DNA from 2 places in the Halobacillus ihumii genome. Region 2 is predicted to be linked to the other one. Evidence: a T-box and tRNA genes for the amino acid it is inferred to sense, from the RefSeq annotation. Region 2 holds a T-box; the other holds one or more tRNA genes.
The links. The T-box of region 2 lies ahead of ileS (isoleucine--tRNA ligase). A T-box ahead of a tRNA ligase gene usually reads a tRNA of that ligase, here a tRNA-Ile.
Positions count from the first base shown of each region.

Region 1 (8,843 bases), 1.6 Mb from region 2:
TCGGATCAATCCGCAGCTTCGGTGGTGTGTTTAGCCCCGGTATATTTTCGGCGCAGAGTCACTCGACCAGTGAGCTATTACGCACTCTTTCAATGATGGCTGCTTCTAAGCCAACATCCTGGTTGTCTAAGCAACTCCACATCCTTTTCCACTTAACACACACTTAGGGACCTTAGCTGGCGGTCTGGGCTGTTTCCCTCTCGACCATGAACCTTATCACCCATGGTCTGACTCCCAGAACAAAGTCGTTGGCATTCGGAGTTTGACTGAATTCGGTAACCCGGTAGGGGCCCCTCGTCCAATCAGTGCTCTACCTCCAAGACTTTCTATTCTGAGGCTAGCCCTAAAGCTATTTCGGAGAGAACCAGCTATCTCCGTGTTCGATTGGCATTTCACCCCTACCCACACCTCATCCCCGCAATTTTCAACTTGCGTGGGTTCGGGCCTCCAGTCAGTGTTACCTGACCTTCACCCTGGACATGGGTAGATCACACGGTTTCGGGTCTACGACCGCATACTCATTCGCCCTATTCAGACTCGCTTTCGCTGCGGCTCCGCTTCTGACGCTTAACCTTGCATACAGTCGTAACTCGCCGGTTCATTCTACAAAAGGCACGCCGTCACCCATCAATGGGCTCCGACTACTTGTAGGCACACGGTTTCAGGTTCTCTTTCACTCCCCTTCCGGGGTGCTTTTCACCTTTCCCTCACGGTACTGGTTCACTATCGGTCACTAGGGAGTATTTAGCCTTGGGAGATGGTCCTCCCGGATTCCGACGGAATTCCTCGTGTTCCGCCGTACTCAGGATCCACTCCGGAGAAAAGAAGATGTCGATTACAGGGCTCTTACCTGCTCTGGCTGATCGTTCCAGATCGATTCATCTATCTTCTTTTTTGGTAACTCCAAAGGAGTGTCCTACAACCCCAGAAAGCAAGCTTTCTGGTTTGGGCTGATTCCGTTTCGCTCGCCGCTACTTGGGAAATCGCGTTTGCTTTCTCTTCCTCCGGGTACTGAGATGTTTCAGTTCCCCGGGTCTGCCTTCGTCTACCTATGTATTCAGTAAACGATCCTGCTCCATTACGAGCAGGGGGTTTCCCCATTCGGAAATCTTCGGTGCACAGCCTACTTACGGCTTCCCAAAGCATATCGGTGTTAGTCCCGTCCTTCATCGGCTCCTAGTACCAAGGCATCCACCGTGCGCCCTTATTCACTTAACTATCTGTGAAAAGACGTTTAAAAAATTGATGTTTGATGTCTTGTCATCCCGTGCGGATCTAACGATCCAACACGTTCTGAAATATCTTATCCAGTTTTCAAGGTTCATCCCATTCTAAGGGTTGCTTTTAAAACACAAGAATGTCATTGTGTTTTAAAGTTCATTATATGGTGGAGCCTAGCGGGATCGAACCGCTGACCTCCTGCGTGCAAAGCAGGCGCTCTCCCAGCTGAGCTAAGGCCCCGTTGAATGGTGGGCCTGAGTGGACTCGAACCACCGACCTCACGCTTATCAGGCGTGCGCTCTAACCAGCTGAGCTACAGGCCCATTCACAGGGATCATTATGTTTTTTGATCTCTCAAAACTGAACAACCAACCAGGTACGTCCTCCGTATGCGGCAGCTTCCGTCACCCGTAAGGGTGCTTCCGCCTTGCATATTTCCTTAGAAAGGAGGTGATCCAGCCGCACCTTCCGATACGGCTACCTTGTTACGACTTCACCCCAATCATTGGCCCCACCTTCGGCGGCTGGCTCCATAAAGGTTACCTCACCGACTTCGGGTGTTGCCAACTCTCGTGGTGTGACGGGCGGTGTGTACAAGGCCCGGGAACGTATTCACCGCGGCATGCTGATCCGCGATTACTAGCGATTCCGGCTTCATGCAGGCGAGTTGCAGCCTGCAATCCGAACTGAGAATGGTTTTATGGGATTTGCTACACCTTGCGGCTTCGCTGCCCTTTGTACCATCCATTGTAGCACGTGTGTAGCCCAGGTCATAAGGGGCATGATGATTTGACGTCATCCCCGCCTTCCTCCGGTTTGTCACCGGCAGTCACCTTAGAGTGCCCAACTCAATGCTGGCAACTAAGATTAGGGGTTGCGCTCGTTGCGGGACTTAACCCAACATCTCACGACACGAGCTGACGACAACCATGCACCACCTGTCACTTGGTCCCCGAAGGGAAGACCCTATCTCTAGGGTGGTCCAAGGATGTCAAGACCTGGTAAGGTTCTTCGCGTTGCTTCGAATTAAACCACATGCTCCACCGCTTGTGCGGGCCCCCGTCAATTCCTTTGAGTTTCAGCCTTGCGGCCGTACTCCCCAGGCGGAGTGCTTAATGCGTTAACTTCAGCACTAAGGGGTGGAAGCCCCCTAACACCTAGCACTCATCGTTTACGGCGTGGACTACCAGGGTATCTAATCCTGTTTGCTACCCACGCTTTCGCACCTCAGCGTCAGAAACAGACCAGAGAGTCGCCTTCGCCACTGGTGTTCCTCCACATATCTACGCATTTCACCGCTACACGTGGAATTCCACTCTCCTCTTCTGTCCTCAAGTTCCCCAGTTTCCAATGACCCTCCACGGTTGAGCCGTGGGCTTTCACATCAGACTTAAGAAACCGCCTGCGCGCGCTTTACGCCCAATAATTCCGGACAACGCTTGCCCCCTACGTATTACCGCGGCTGCTGGCACGTAGTTAGCCGGGGCTTCCTCGTTAGGTACCGTCAAGGTACCGCTCTATTCGCACGGTACTTGTTCTTCCCTAACAACAGAACTTTACGATCCGAAGACCTTCATCGTTCACGCGGCGTTGCTCCGTCAGACTTTCGTCCATTGCGGAAGATTCCCTACTGCTGCCTCCCGTAGGAGTCTGGGCCGTGTCTCAGTCCCAGTGTGGCCGATCACCCTCTCAGGTCGGCTACGCATCGTCGCCTTGGTGAGCTATTACCTCACCAACTAGCTAATGCGCCGCGGGCCCATCTGTAAGTGATAGCCAAAGGCCATCTTTTACCTCTCTCTCATGCGAAAAAAAGGATTACCCGGCATTAGCCCCGGTTTCCCGGAGTTATTCCGATCTTACAGGCAGGTTGCCCACGTGTTACTCACCCGTCCGCCGCTCATTCCACAGGCATTACCCCCGAAGGGGATCTGCCTGCTTCCTGCGCTCGACTTGCATGTATTAGGCACGCCGCCAGCGTTCGTCCTGAGCCAGGATCAAACTCTCCATAAAAGTTGAGAATGACTTGCTCATTTGCACACCGAATGTGCTTGTTTGAATTCCTTCTATATAATAGAAAGAATATGTTGACGTACTGGTTGGTTCATTCAGTTTTCAAAGATCAAATTAATTGGCTGTCGTTTTAGCGACAAGATTTATTCTATCGCGTCTAGATCATAAAGTCAACAACTTTTTTCAACAAAGTTATTTGTTTCTGAAAGGTCGATGTTGTTTCCGTTCGCCCTTTCCCGACAACGATTAATAATATAGCATAGAATGAAAAGATAGTGCAATAACTTTTAAGGAATTTCTCATATTTCTTTTACCTTTTTAACAGTTGACCAAACATAAAGGAAAATGGATCATGAAAAAAACCCGAAAAGCAGGCTTCGAGTTTTAAGGAAATGATTAAAATTATGACAGGACTTGTTTAGTCAACTTGATCTAACGTCAACTCCCTGGTGTCAGCGATAATCCAATCGGCCATGCGTAACGAGTCCGGGTCCCCTACGCCGACTGCATACATATCAGCCGCTTTAATAACTTGTACCCCTGCATGTGCATCTTCTACTCCTACACAATAATTAGGATCTACACCGAGTTGTGCCGCTGCAGTCAGGAAAATTTCTGGATCCGGCTTCCCTTTTTTCTTCCCCTTTCAGGTGCAGGCCGCCGTGCTTAAGGATCATATTTAAGGAGTCAACCCGGCTTACTCCTTTTAGCTCCTCATTAAATTCACGGTCAAATGGAATATTTAAATCATTGGCTAAGGCGCGCCAAGCTAAATAATGATATTCAGCCGTATCTGTGATCACTCCATCCAGATCAAAAATGATCGCTCTCATATGTTTCATCTATTCACACTTCTCTTCCCGTATTAAGTGAATATAACATAACAAAGTTAATTCTGCTCTTTCTTCCTCGGCATATATTGCAAGCATTCTTCCCGGCTTGCAAACCTTCTAAATAACTGAAATAACACTGCATATCTTTCTTCCATGGCAGCCTTTATTTCGGAATCAATCCGATGGTCCCCTAAATCAAACGTAATTTCCTCCATCTCCCTTTTTAACAAGTACTCTATTTCAAGCTGTTCATTATCATTAGTCATGAAACCGTACATTGTCTTCCACCCTCTTTCAAGTAACTCCTTTTATTTTTACCCTGTTTTTACGATTTCTAGCATAGTTTGTCCATATTTTTCATAAGCATGGACTATATATAGAGGTAAAAAGGAGTTGCTGTAGCGTGAGTTTTTATACGTGGAAAACAGATCGAATCAAACGTTATAGTCTAATTATTTTCCTTGCATTGTTTTGTGCATTTATGATGTGGATCGGCCAACGTAGTCAACTCCCTGTTTTTTCAAATGATGGCGAGTCGAAAGCTTTATCTAAAGGAAATGGTGATCAGCCATTTATCGCCTTAACGTTTAATATTAGCTGGGGAAATGAAAAGGTACATGATATCCTGGAAAAATTAAAAACTCACAAGGCGAAGGCTACATTCTTTCTTAGCGGGAGCTGGGCAGAACGACATCCGGACATTGTAGAAGAAATTCATGAAGGTAAACACGAAATTGCTATGATGGGATATGAATACGAAAGCTATGTAAAGATGGAGCCTGAGCAAATAAGAAAAGATATCCAAAAGGCAAAAGAGGCTTTTGAAAAATTAGGGTTTGAAGATATCAATTATTTGCGTCCCCCTCACGGTCACTTAAACCAGGAAATATTAACGGCCATCGAAAAAGAAGGGCTTGAAACAGTTCAGTGGAGCCTGAATCCGCGTGATTGGGAAAACCCTGGTACGAACGCAATCATAAATCAAATCATGGAGAATAGTTCAAAAGGGGATATTATATTGCTGCATGCTTCTGATTCAATCAAGCAAACAGCCAAAGCACTGGAAGTCATTATTCCGGGACTAAAACAAAAAGATCTTAAGTTTGTTACGATTACTGAATTAGTAAACGGTGGTCAGGCAAAAATTAAAGAAGAATGAAAAATAAGCGGCTAATAATGGCCGCTTATTTCACTTTAGATGTATGATTTGCTGTTAACCTGTGAAGCAATAAAAGCTGATAAGCATTACAAACAAATAAAGGAATAATCATTAACCATACGTAAGCACTTCCCTCAGCACGTAAGGCTGGAACCCATTCGACAGTTGTAACGACAACCATGAAAAATAAAGCTGGGATAAATGCCTTCCTATTCGTTTCCTTAGCCTTTAACCAAGCGACTAATAACGATAACAAGAATATAACGATGGCTGTCCATAAGAAGGGCCAAACCGATGCTTCTTCTGCTGCGCGATAGCGGAAGTAGATGAGGTCAAATAGCGTAAAGGCTACCAAGAAAACCTGGATTGATGGCCAAAAACTTCGAAAAACCCCTAACCCAAATTGATTAACCGTTAAGTATGCAAAAAAGCCCATTTGGCTGATGACACTAAAAATAAGCCCAAATCCAAGGAAAAATAACAGCACTCCTAACAGTTCATTTAATTGAAGCGGTTGCAACACCCTTAGGTAGGAGTCTGATTTTACAACAAAACTGGTAAGTAAAGTTAATACTGCACCGACTAACAGTGTAGTTAGAAACATTCTCACCCATTTTCGACTGGTCACTTTACGTCCTCCTAAATTACATTAAATTACCCTTTCGTATTTTATCATGAAGCGTGCAATTTTTCCTCAAGTCCGCATAATTTTTTGTCGAAATGCAAATAGTAAAGCAAGGAGAACAAAGGAAAGGGGACATAATTCATGTCCATATTACGCTTGATATGTCCCGTTTTACTCGTTGTTTTCTTAACCGCTTGCGGCGGTACTTCGGGAGCCAGCGGGGAAGCGGATTACGAAACCACCAAAAAAATGATGGTGGATATATTAAAGACAGATGATGGTAAGAAAGCAATGACAGAGGTGCTGACCGATGAGCAAATGCAGCAAGCTATGGCATTGGACTCTGAAGTGGTCAAACAAGCTGTAAGTGAAACCCTGCTTTCAGAAAAAGGCAAAAAATTCTGGAGTAAACTTTTTACAGATCCAAAATTTGTCCAGGAATTCAGTAAAGTGATTGAAGAAGAGCAAAAAAAACTGATGAAGGGATTAATGAAAGACCCTGAATATCAGAAATCACTTATAGAGCTGTATCAAAACCCTGAAATGATGGAGCAGATGCTTGAAGTTATGCAAGGTCAGAAATTTAGAGCTCACTTAGAGAAAACGATACAGGAAACTTTAAACAGCCCTGTGTTTCAAGCTAAAATGACCGAAACTTTGCTCCAGGCTGCAGAGAAAATGAAAACCGGCGAGCAAAGTGGAGGACAAAAGCAAAAGCAGGGTGGACAAGAGCAGTCCAGCTCAGGACAAGGTGCTTAACGATCAATAAAGCACGCAGCTTGTAGAAACAAACTGCGTGCTTTTTACTTATATTAATATTTATCGATTATTTTAGCAGCCATGTTTCGGTAAGTGACACCGATCGGGTGATCTGACTGATACACAGAAGGCGCAAATACATCCTCATCTTCATAAGGTTGTTGCAAAGGAACATGACCAAGAATATCAGTTTTCAGCTCTTCAGCTAATTTCGCTCCGCCGCCACGGCCAAAAACAAACTCCTTATTACCAGTTTCTTTACTTTCAAAGTAGGCCATATTTTCCACAACGCCCAGAATCTCATGCTCTGTTTTAATCGCCATTTGACCCGCACGAGCCGCTACGAATGCAGCAGTAGGATGTGGGGTTGTTACGATTATTTCTTTGGAGGATGGAAGCATGGCATGTACATCCAGCGCCATATCGCCAGTTCCTGGAGGAAGGTCAAGCAGGAGATAGTCCAAATCGCCCCATTCCACCTCTTTGAAAAAGCTTGTCAGCATTTTACCCAGCATTGGACCACGCCAAATAATAGGAGAGTTATCCTCCACAAAGAAGCCCATAGATACGATTTTCACTCCGAAACGTTCCACAGGAATGATCTTTTCTCCGCGGACAACCGGGCGTTCTTCCACTCCCATCATATCTGGTACACTAAATCCGTAAATATCAGCATCGATAATACCGACTTTTTTACCTAAGCGTGAAAGAGCAATAGCAAGGTTAACTGTTACAGTTGATTTCCCTACGCCGCCTTTCCCGCTCGCAATGGAAATGAATTTCGTGCCTGTTTTACCATCGAGCAATGACGCTTCTTGAGCCTCTTCAGCAGCGGGCTGAAATTTCTCAATTACGTCGTCAGGCAGCTGATCAAAGCGAAGTCCCACCGTAGCCGCTCCGCCACTTTTAAGAGCATTGACGATCGTTTGCTGCAGCTCCATTTGTTCTGCCGTGTTGGTCTTAGCAATTAACACCTTTACACTGACGTGATTCTTCTCTTCCTTAATCTTTATCTCCTCAACTCCACCCGTCTCTTCTAACGTTTTATGTAAAAACGGATCTTCGATAGAGTGGAGAATATTCAGTACTTCCTCTTGTGTAAGCAAAAAATGTCACCTTCCTTAGAAATGTTTCATCAGTGCAAGTATAACATACATGAACCGCTTTCTAAGCAATATGCTTACTCTTCAGAGTCATCGGGATATTCCAGTTCTGTGACATAACGTAATATCCCTCTGTATACAGATTCAGCCATTTTCCTTTGGTATTCATTAGTCTCAAGTAAAGTCCGCTCATCAGGATTTGATAAAAATCCGGCCTCCACTAATGCCCCGGGCGCTTCTGTATGTTTGAGGATATAAATATTATTCAACCCCATCGCTTCCCTTGTTGTATTATCAAGGGATGTTCGAATTTCAGACTGAATAAACTTAGCCAGACTTTCACTTTCTTCATTCTTTGAATTGTAAAAGGTTTGAGCTCCCCGCCACTTATTGGAAGGAATGGCATTCAAGTGTAAGCTTATGAAAAAGTCAGCTTCTTTATCTTCAATGAAATCAACGCGATTTCTAATATCTTCAGCTTTACGCCGTGATAAACTGCCTGCATCTTCAGAAGATAGATCGTTCCCATTTTCACGCGTTAAATAAACCAGTGCACCAGATTGCTGCAAATAATCCCTTAAATATTGCGAAATCTGCAGAGTGATTTCTTTCTCCTCTGTTCCATTCTCCCCTACTGCACCGCCATCTGGACCTCCATGCCCGGGATCTAATACGATCACTTTGCCTGCAAGTGGCGAAGACCATACCTGCCAGGCATCTTTCACCTCTTGTACAGGATAGGAAATCAAACAAACAACTCCGACTACTACGAGTAACCATCCAGCTGTTTTCATACGCCGTATCATATCTCCCCACTCCCCTTACATCACCTATCTAACTATATGGGACAAGGCAATCAGATATGTATAAAATGCAACCCATTAATTCCTTTAACTAGAATTTGAGTAACTATTTACCTATTTCCTTTATACCATTTTTCACACTATTCAAACTATTAATGCGACTTATGTGGTATAGACAACTATATTGTCGTTAACTTATGATGAGAACAAGCAATGTAAACCTTTTCAAAAAGAGGTACAAGTTTGAAAGGAGGCACATATGAAAAAGGAAACATCGTTACTGACGATCTTAGTTATGTTATCTGTTTCATTTATGTTACCGGCACATTC
Region 1 covers NZ_CACVAO010000001.1:2,294,694-2,303,536, reverse strand. The annotation lists rRNA gene G6R08_RS11500 (23S ribosomal RNA) at 1-1,218, opposite strand, end outside; tRNA gene G6R08_RS11495 (tRNA-Ala) at 1,386-1,461, opposite strand; tRNA gene G6R08_RS11490 (tRNA-Ile) at 1,468-1,544, opposite strand; rRNA gene G6R08_RS11485 (16S ribosomal RNA) at 1,665-3,231, opposite strand; partial or broken gene G6R08_RS11480 (HAD-IA family hydrolase) at 3,650-4,064, opposite strand; gene G6R08_RS11475 (hypothetical protein) at 4,121-4,342, opposite strand; gene pdaB (polysaccharide deacetylase family sporulation protein PdaB) at 4,468-5,223, shown strand; gene G6R08_RS11465 (KinB-signaling pathway activation protein) at 5,249-5,851, opposite strand; gene gerD (spore germination lipoprotein GerD) at 5,990-6,607, shown strand; gene G6R08_RS11455 (Mrp/NBP35 family ATP-binding protein) at 6,661-7,713, opposite strand; gene cwlD (N-acetylmuramoyl-L-alanine amidase CwlD) at 7,788-8,516, opposite strand; gene G6R08_RS11445 (serine hydrolase domain-containing protein) at 8,773-8,843, shown strand, end outside.
Region 1: it has a tRNA-Ile gene. The T-box ahead of ileS (isoleucine--tRNA ligase) is inferred to sense a tRNA for this amino acid. The anticodon was not compared.

Region 2 (8,843 bases):
CGGGAAGAGCTTGTCAATGGAAACTTACGCCTAGTTTTATCAGTCATTCAGAGGTTTAACAATCGCGGCGAATACGGGGATGATTTGTTCCAGGTTGGCTGTATTGGATTGATGAAATCGATTGATAACTTTGATCTCAGTCACAATGTGAAATTTTCCACCTATGCCGTTCCGATGATCATTGGGGAAATTCGCCGTTACTTGCGGGATAATAACCCCATTCGCGTTTCCCGTTCACTTCGGGATACAGCCTACAAAGCGCTGCAGATGCGTGAGAAAATGATAGGTGAAACATCGAAGGATCCAGCCCCTCATGAAATCGCTGATAAAATGGGTGTGCCCCATGAGGATGTTGTCTTTGCGATGGATGCGATCCAAGATCCTGTTTCCTTGTTTGAACCGATTTATAATGATGGCGGAGACCCGATTTTTGTTGTCGATCAATTAAAGGATGATCGTGAAAAAGATTCTAACTGGGTGGACGAGTTATCTTTAAGGGAAGGTATGAAAAAGCTGAATGACCGCGAAAAGATGATTCTAACGAAACGATTTTTTCAAGGGAAAACTCAAATGGAAGTTGCTGATGAAATCGGTATTTCACAAGCACAAGTTTCAAGGCTGGAGAAAGCGGCCATAAAGGAAATGAATTCATCTATGTTTCAATAGAGAAAACACCGTTTGCAAGGAATTTGCAGCGGTGTTTTCTTTTTGTAAAGAAAGAGTTGCCGATCTTGTGCATACACTCTAGAAAGGAGTGGTGAAGTAATGAAAATTTCTGAACTGCAAATGAAAGATGTTATTGCGATGGAAACAGGGGAACGCCTTGGCTATATATCAGATTTAGACATCGATACTCAACGCGGCCAGCTGCAAGGCTTAGTCATTACCTTAAAAGGAAAAGCGATGGGGCTGTTCGGCAAAGACGAGGAAATCGTCATCCCCTGGACGCAAATTGTAAACATTGGGGCCGACGTTATTTTAGTGAAAAAATCCAGTTATAGTGGAGTTAAGAGTCAACAAAAGTCAAATTCTCACGAATGACTTACGAATGATATAGGAAAAAGCATGAATAATGTGGTAAAATGGAGGGAAATTGAGGTGGTATTATGACCGAGCCTTTCAAACACCAGGCGATGAGACATTTATCGTGTTTAGAAGAATATGGCGTAAAAGCAGGAATAACGACGAGACAGAACGGGTATAGTGAAATGCCATACGATTCATTAAATATGGGATTACATGTCGGCGATGCAGAAGCTGACGTGTTACGGAATCGCAAAGAACTTGCAAATGATCTGGGAATTCCATTAGCCCAATGGGTGATGGGCCAACAAGTTCATGGAACGGGTATACACGTTGTCAAACAGGAAGATGCAGGAAGAGGAGCATTTGCTAAAGAACAGACGATAGCTGATGTAGATGGATTGATTACCAATCAAAAAGATCTTCTTCTTACCGCCTTCTATGCGGATTGTGTTCCTCTTCTTTTCATCGACCCGGAAGCAGAATGGATAGGGATCGCCCATGCAGGCTGGAAAGGTACTGTGCACGATATGACTGAGCGCATGGTTAATGCTTTAACAAGCCAGGGGGCTTCTGCCGAGAACATGAGGATGGTTATTGGACCTTCCATTGGTGAACGAAATTATGAAGTCGACCACCATGTTATTCGTCACATTCCCGAAGCTTATAAGAAGAAAGTGTCCATTCCTAAGGGATCTGATAAATATTTGTTAGACTTAAAAGAATTAAACAGACAAACGGCGCTTGATGCAGGTTTGCGCGAATCCCACATTTATAAGACGAATTTATGTACGTATGAGGAAGATGAGCTATTCTATTCTCATCGGCGTGACCATGGGAAAACGGGGAGAATGCTGGCTTATATTGGTCTTTAAGTAAATGTGAAAGGAGCAGCGATACATACATGACTGTAGCAGACAACTTAACACAAATGGAAGAAACGATTGAGCAAGCGTGCAAGAGAAGTAATCGTAATCGTGATGAGATTACGATCATTGCTGTAACGAAGTACGTATCGATCGAAAGGACAAAAGAAGCATTGGAAGCTGGGGTAACAAATCTCGGTGAGAACAGGAAAGAAGGCTTCCTTGAAAAATATGAGAGTATTGGAAATCAGGCGAAGTGGCATTTTATCGGTTCACTGCAATCGCGTAAGGTGAAGGATGTAATCCACCAAATTGATATGCTTCACTCTTTGGATCGCCGGTCCCTCGCAAAAGAAATTAATAAGCGGGCTGAAGACCCTGTTTCTTGTTTTGTACAAGTTAATGTCAGTGGAGAAGAATCGAAACATGGCCTCCCCCCGGAGGAAGTGGGCTCCTTCATTGAGGCCATGAAAGCATATGAAAAAGTTAAGATTGTCGGACTAATGACTATGGCGCCGCATGTTGAGGCAGAAGAGGAATTAAGAGCCGTTTTTAGAAAACTACGTGCTTTACGTGACCAGGTTAGGGACAAGCATCTGGCCCATGCTCCTTGCGAATGGCTGTCCATGGGAATGAGTAATGATTACCAGATTGCCATTGAAGAGGGAGCTACCCACATCCGGGTCGGATCCAGTTTAGTTGGATAATAAAAAATATCTGAGGTGATCAGAATGAGCATGAAAAATAAATTCAAATCTTTTTTTACACTGGAAGATGAATATGAATACGTCGACGAAGATAGAATGGATAGTGAAGCAGAGGAAGAAGAAATAACACCTATGCAAAGAAACAGGCAAAGACAGGAACATCAAAATGTTGTGAGCCTGAAGAGTGCCAAGTCTTCCTCTAAAATGGTTTTAAGTGAACCTAAAGCATATAACGAGGCGCAGGAAATAGCTGACCAGCTTGTGAATCGAAAAGCAGTGGTTATTAATTTGCAGCGAGTAGACCATCACCAAGCGAAGCGAATTGTGGATTTTCTCAGTGGTACCGTTTATGCTATAGGTGGAGACATTCAAAAGCTTGGTACCCAAACATTTCTATGTACACCGGATAATGTGGAAATTTCTGGTTCGATTACAGAAATGCTGATGGGTGAAGAAGAAGATATGAGTAGAAGGTGGTAAATGATGGTCCAGTTGTTCAATGTTTTACTTTTTGCGATTAATATTTATAGTTGGCTCTTAATTATTTACATTCTTTTGTCTTGGTTCCCAGGTGCAAGAGAGTCAAGTTTTGGCGAGATTCTCAGTAAAATGTGCGAACCATTTCTAGAGCCGTTTCGAAAGATCATTCCGCCGCTAGGAATGATTGATTTATCTCCTCTTGTAGCCATTTTTGTCTTGCGATTTGCAGGGCAAGGTCTTCAAGTTTTGTTTAATATGATTTTTTATTAATAACCGAATCGGAACAGGTTAGATGCTAGCCGAAAGCAGCCAGCCTCTCATCTGTTCTTTTTGTCGTAAACGGTGGTGATTTTATGGAAATCTATCAGCATTTCAGAGAAGATGAGCGTCCATTTATCGATCAAGTGATCTCCTGGGAGAATGATGTGGAGATGCGCTATGAACGAAAAGAAAGTGATTTTCTAAACCCCCGGGAACAACAGATCGTAAGTGCAGTTATGGGAAATAATCCTGTGCTGCAATGGAGCTTATACGGCGGATCAGAAGCCAGTGAGAGAAAACGAGCGATTATAGCTCCTGAATATGAAGTCATTAATGACCAGGACTTCCAAGTTGTGCTGTTGGAAGCAAGTTATCCTGATAAGTTTATGACACTTGAGCACCGGGATGTACTTGGGGCGTTTATGTCACTAGGCATTCGCAGGGAAAAACTCGGTGACCTTATTGTTCAAAATGGATGGATTCACATTGTGGCAGCTTCCGAAATCAGTGAATACATATGTATGAATTTTACCGGCGTGAAAAAAGCAAAAGTAAGCTTCGAGCCAAAGCCGCTTAACTCGTTGATGGAAAGTAACGACGTGTGGCAGTCGAAAGACGCTACGTTAAGCTCATTAAGGCTAGATGTCGTTGTAAAAGAAATATACGGCGTATCTCGAAAAAAGGCAGCAATGTATATTGAGGCGGGGCATGTGAAGGTCAATTTTAAAATAGTAGAAAGCCCATCCTTTCTTATAGAAGCAGGAGATCTCCTTTCTGTCCGGGGAAGCGGAAGAAGCAGAGTAGACCAAATTAATGGCATGACGAAGAAAGAAAAATATCGTGTGACGATTTCTAAATTAATTGGATGAATTTAGAGGAATTACACGAATGACTGTCGAAAGAAGTAACTAGTGCTATTTGTATCGAACTTATAGGGAGGTGGCCGGTGTGCCTTTAACACCACTTGATATTCACAATAAAGAATTTACACGCGGGTTCAGGGGATATGATGAGGATGAAGTCAATGAATTTCTAGATCAAGTCATCAAAGATTATGAAATCGTCATTCGTAAGAAGAAAGAACTCGAACGTGAAGTCGAACAGATGAATGAACGTCTAGGTCACTTCAACACAATTGAAACCACGCTGAATAAATCCATTCTTGTTGCGCAGGAAACCGCGGAAGAAGTTAAAAATAGCGCGACGAAAGAATCTAAACTTATCGTACGCGAAGCAGAAAAAAATGCAGACCGGATTATTAATGAGGCTTTAGAGAAATCCAGAAGAATTTCAGTAGAAGTTGAAGAAATGAAGAAACAAGCTAAAGTGTTTAAGATGAGGCTGCGCATGCTCGTTGAAGCACAAGTGGATATGATTGATAATGATGACTGGGATCATCTCTTTGAAACTGAATTTGATGAAGAAATTGACTTAAAAGAAGAGCTGGCAAATAAATAACACTTGACTTCTTGAACGGGATTACATATAATGCATAAGCATAAAGTGAAACTCCCATGTCTATTTGGCCGGGATAATTGAATATGAATCAAACGATGATAGGGAAAGTACGTCAGGGATGCAGGGACTCTTGAAGCGATTCGGTGATGGTGGAAGACCGAAGCTTGCCTCTGTTGGAAAATCCCCCTTGAGTTACTACGTCGAACCTTGTAGCAGTAGATGTAGTCGAGTCATTCACGATACGAATAAGACAAGTGAATCAGCTGCGTTCCAGCTGATTGATTAGGGTGGTAACGCGAGCCTTCTCGTCCCTTTATTAGGGATGAGAAGGCTTTTTTATCGTCATTAGATATCCATTTAAAGGCAGGATCATTTTGCTGGCAAGCGAAGTTGGGTAGCCCGTTTCCCGGCACCCAGGCAGCTTGCGATTTAGTTCTATGAAAACGAAGGAGGAGCATCTATGAATTACAAAGAAACATTGCTGATGCCTAAAACAGAATTTCCGATGCGAGGCAATTTACCGAATCGTGAACCGGAAATGCAGAAAACGTGGGAAGAATTAAATATTTATCAGGAAGTCCAAAAACGAACAGAGGGACGTCCGTTGTTCGTGCTGCATGATGGACCTCCCTACGCCAACGGAAGCCTGCACATGGGGCATGCGTTAAATAAGTCACTAAAAGATTTTATTGTACGATATAAATCCATGGCCGGCTACCATGCTCCATACGTTCCTGGCTGGGATACGCACGGGTTGCCAATCGAATCAGCGTTAGCTAAGAAAAAGGTAGATCGCAAAAAAATGTCTGTTGCGGAATTCCGTGAGCGCTGTGCCGAGTATGCTCTAGGTCAGCTTGACAGTCAGCGAAAAGAATTTAAACGTATGGGTGTTCGCGGTGACTGGGATAACCCTTATATTACATTAAATAAAGATTATGAGGCCGAACAAATTAAGGTATTCGGCGACATGGCTAAGAAAGGATATATTTATAAAGGTCTTAAGCCAGTTTTCTGGTCTCCATCTTCTGAATCTGCTTTAGCTGAAGCAGAAATTGAATATCAGGATAAGCGTTCTCCATCTATTTATGTAGCGTTTGACGTTAAAGATGGTAAAGGACTACTGGAAGGCGATGAAAAGTTTATCATCTGGACGACAACGCCTTGGACGATTCCGTCTAACTTAGGGATTGCTTTAAATCCGGGCTATGATTACGCAGTCGTTCAAGTCGGTCAAAATAAATTTATCATTGCTCGCGATTTGCTAGACACAGTAGCTGAAAAGCTTGAGTGGACAGATTATGAAGTGAAACAGATTTTCAAAGGAAAAGAAGCGGATCGTATAACCGCCAAACATCCATTGTATGATCGTGAATCACTAGTCGTTCTAGGGGACCACGTTACCGTCGACGGTGGTACGGGATGTGTGCACACTGCCCCAGGTCACGGGGAAGATGACTTCTGGGTAGGGCAGCAGTATGGTCTTGATGTGCTTTGCCCTGTCGATCATAAAGGTGTCTTCACAGAGGAAGCTCCGGGGTATGAAGGAATGTTCTATGATAAAGCTAACAAACCGATCACGGATGAGCTGAAAGAATCAGGTGCCTTGTTAAGCCTTGAATTTATTACACACTCCTATCCGCACGATTGGCGTACGAAGAAGCCGACTATTTTCCGGGCTACGGATCAATGGTTTGCTTCAATTAAAGATTTCCGTGAAGAACTATTGGAGGAAATCAATCAGGTAAAATGGACGCCTAAATGGGGAGAAACCCGTTTGTATAATATGGTTCGCGACCGTCAGGACTGGTGTATTTCCCGTCAGCGCACGTGGGGCGTGCCGATCCCTGTCTTCTATGCTGAAAATGGCACACCTATTATTACAGATGAGACAATTACTCACGTATCTGAGCTGTTCCGTGAACACGGTTCTAATGTCTGGTTTGAGCGTGAAGCGAAAGACTTGCTTCCTGAAGGATTTACGTCAGAATATAGTCCAAATGGTGAGTTTACGAAAGAGACGGATATTATGGACGTATGGTTTGATTCTGGATCTTCCCATCAAGGTGTCCTGCATCAAAGGGAAGAGCTGAATCGCCCTGCTGATCTTTATCTCGAAGGATCCGACCAATACAGAGGCTGGTTTAACTCTTCGTTATCGACCTCTGTTGCAGTTACAGGAAAGGCACCGTTCAAAGGTATCCTGAGTCATGGATTTGCTCTTGATGGAAATGGACGCAAGATGAGTAAGTCGCTTGGAAATGTCATCATTCCTGACAAAGTGATGAAACAGCTTGGTGCTGATATTATTCGTCTTTGGGTTGCCTCTGCGGATTATCAAGCTGATGTGAGAATTTCTGATAAAATTTTAAAACAAGTAGCTGAAGTTTACCGTAAAGTTCGTAATACCTTCCGCTTTTTACTCGGTAATCTGCACGATTTTGATCCAACCACAGACATGGTTAGCGACGAGAAGCTCCAGGAAGTGGATCAATATATGCTGCATCGTCTCCATACGCTTGTAGATGACGTTCGCCATGCATATGATGACTACGAGTTTTCGGTAGTTTATAACAAGGTACACAATTTCTGTACCATTGATCTAAGTTCATTCTATTTAGACTTTGCTAAAGATATTCTGTATATTGAAGCGAAAAATCATCCTTACCGTCGCAGCATCCAGACGGTTTATTATAAGATTTTAACTTCTCTCGTGAAGCTGATGTCACCGATTATCCCGCATACGGCTGATGAGACTTGGCGCTTTATTCTAGGAGCAGATGCAGCTAGTGTCCAGCTGACGGATATGCCGGAAGCCAATGATCCTGTCGATGCGTCACTCGTTGAGAAATGGGATCACTTCATGGAAGTACGCGATGACGTGTTAAAAGCACTTGAAGTCGCTCGTAATGAAAAAGTGATCGGAAAATCACTTGAGGCTCGTGTGACTCTGATACCTAAGGATGACAAAACCCGTGAAGTCCTTACGAGCATTGAGCACCTCCATCAGCTTCTGATTGTATCGGACGCAACCGTTGCGACGGAGGCAAAAGAAGCTCAATCTTATGAGCATGTGGACGTAGAAGTTGTGAAGCATGACGGGGAAAAATGTGAGCGCTGCTGGGTATCCTCTGATGATATTGGAAAAGATCAGAATCATCCAGAATTGTGTGTGCGTTGTGCAACCGTTGTGAAAGAACATTACGAAGTGTAAATAAAGTGTGCCGCTCTCGTTGATGGGGCGGCACATTTTTTTGTGTGAAGGGGGCAGACTCTGGCCATTGGGTAGAATAACTGATCGCTAGAGCCGAATCCCCGTGTGTTAAGGCCGAACCTCCGTGTGTTAGGGGCGAACTCTCATGCGCTAGGTCCGAACCCCCGCGCGCCAGGGTCGAGCCCCTGCGAGCTAAGTCCGAACCTCCACGCGCTAGGGTCGAGCCTCCGTGAGCTAGGTCCGAACCTCCGCACGCCAGGGTCGAACCCTCATGTGCTAAGTCCGAACGAGCTACCCGGCCCCCAGATCAAATCCATAGTGTCAATTTCACTAGACCGAACGATACTAAAAAGCCCTAACCTCTGATTCAGAAGTTAGGGCTTTTGCATAAGTTTTAATGAAATGACTTCTAATTAGAATTAGAATACTCTTTCTGTGACTTGCTCTTATCAGAAAGGAACCAGCCGCCGATTGCGATGGTAAGTAGTACGGTCCAGAAAATAATTGTCCAAATTGTGCTGTGAGCAAATGTTTCTGGCAGTATGCCGACATTGTGGTGGGACAGTGTAATAATAGCTAGTTTCACACCTACCCATGTCACGATCAAATAGGCTGCTGTCTCTAAGCCAGGACGTTTTTCAAGAAGTTGTACAAACCAGTTGGCTGCAAATTTAATAAGTACCAGTCCTGCGATCGTGGCGATGACGATTACCGCATATTTACCGCCATCCATTCCTCCAAACTGGGGAAGTGGTGTAGCTGGTAATGTTACGGCAAGGGCCACGGCTGCCAGGATAGAATCGATCGCAAAAGCCACATCGGCAATCCCGATTTTTG
Region 2 covers NZ_CACVAO010000001.1:3,888,842-3,897,684, forward strand. The annotation lists gene sigG (RNA polymerase sporulation sigma factor SigG) at 1-666, shown strand, start outside; gene G6R08_RS19470 (YlmC/YmxH family sporulation protein) at 766-1,041, shown strand; gene pgeF (peptidoglycan editing factor PgeF) at 1,107-1,898, shown strand; gene G6R08_RS19480 (YggS family pyridoxal phosphate-dependent enzyme) at 1,928-2,596, shown strand; gene G6R08_RS19485 (cell division protein SepF) at 2,621-3,076, shown strand; gene G6R08_RS19490 (YggT family protein) at 3,080-3,346, shown strand; gene G6R08_RS19495 (YlmH family RNA-binding protein) at 3,430-4,206, shown strand; gene G6R08_RS19500 (DivIVA domain-containing protein) at 4,286-4,795, shown strand; T-box leader at 4,882-5,111, shown strand; gene ileS (isoleucine--tRNA ligase) at 5,256-8,006, shown strand; gene G6R08_RS19510 (TerC family protein) at 8,416-8,843, opposite strand, start outside.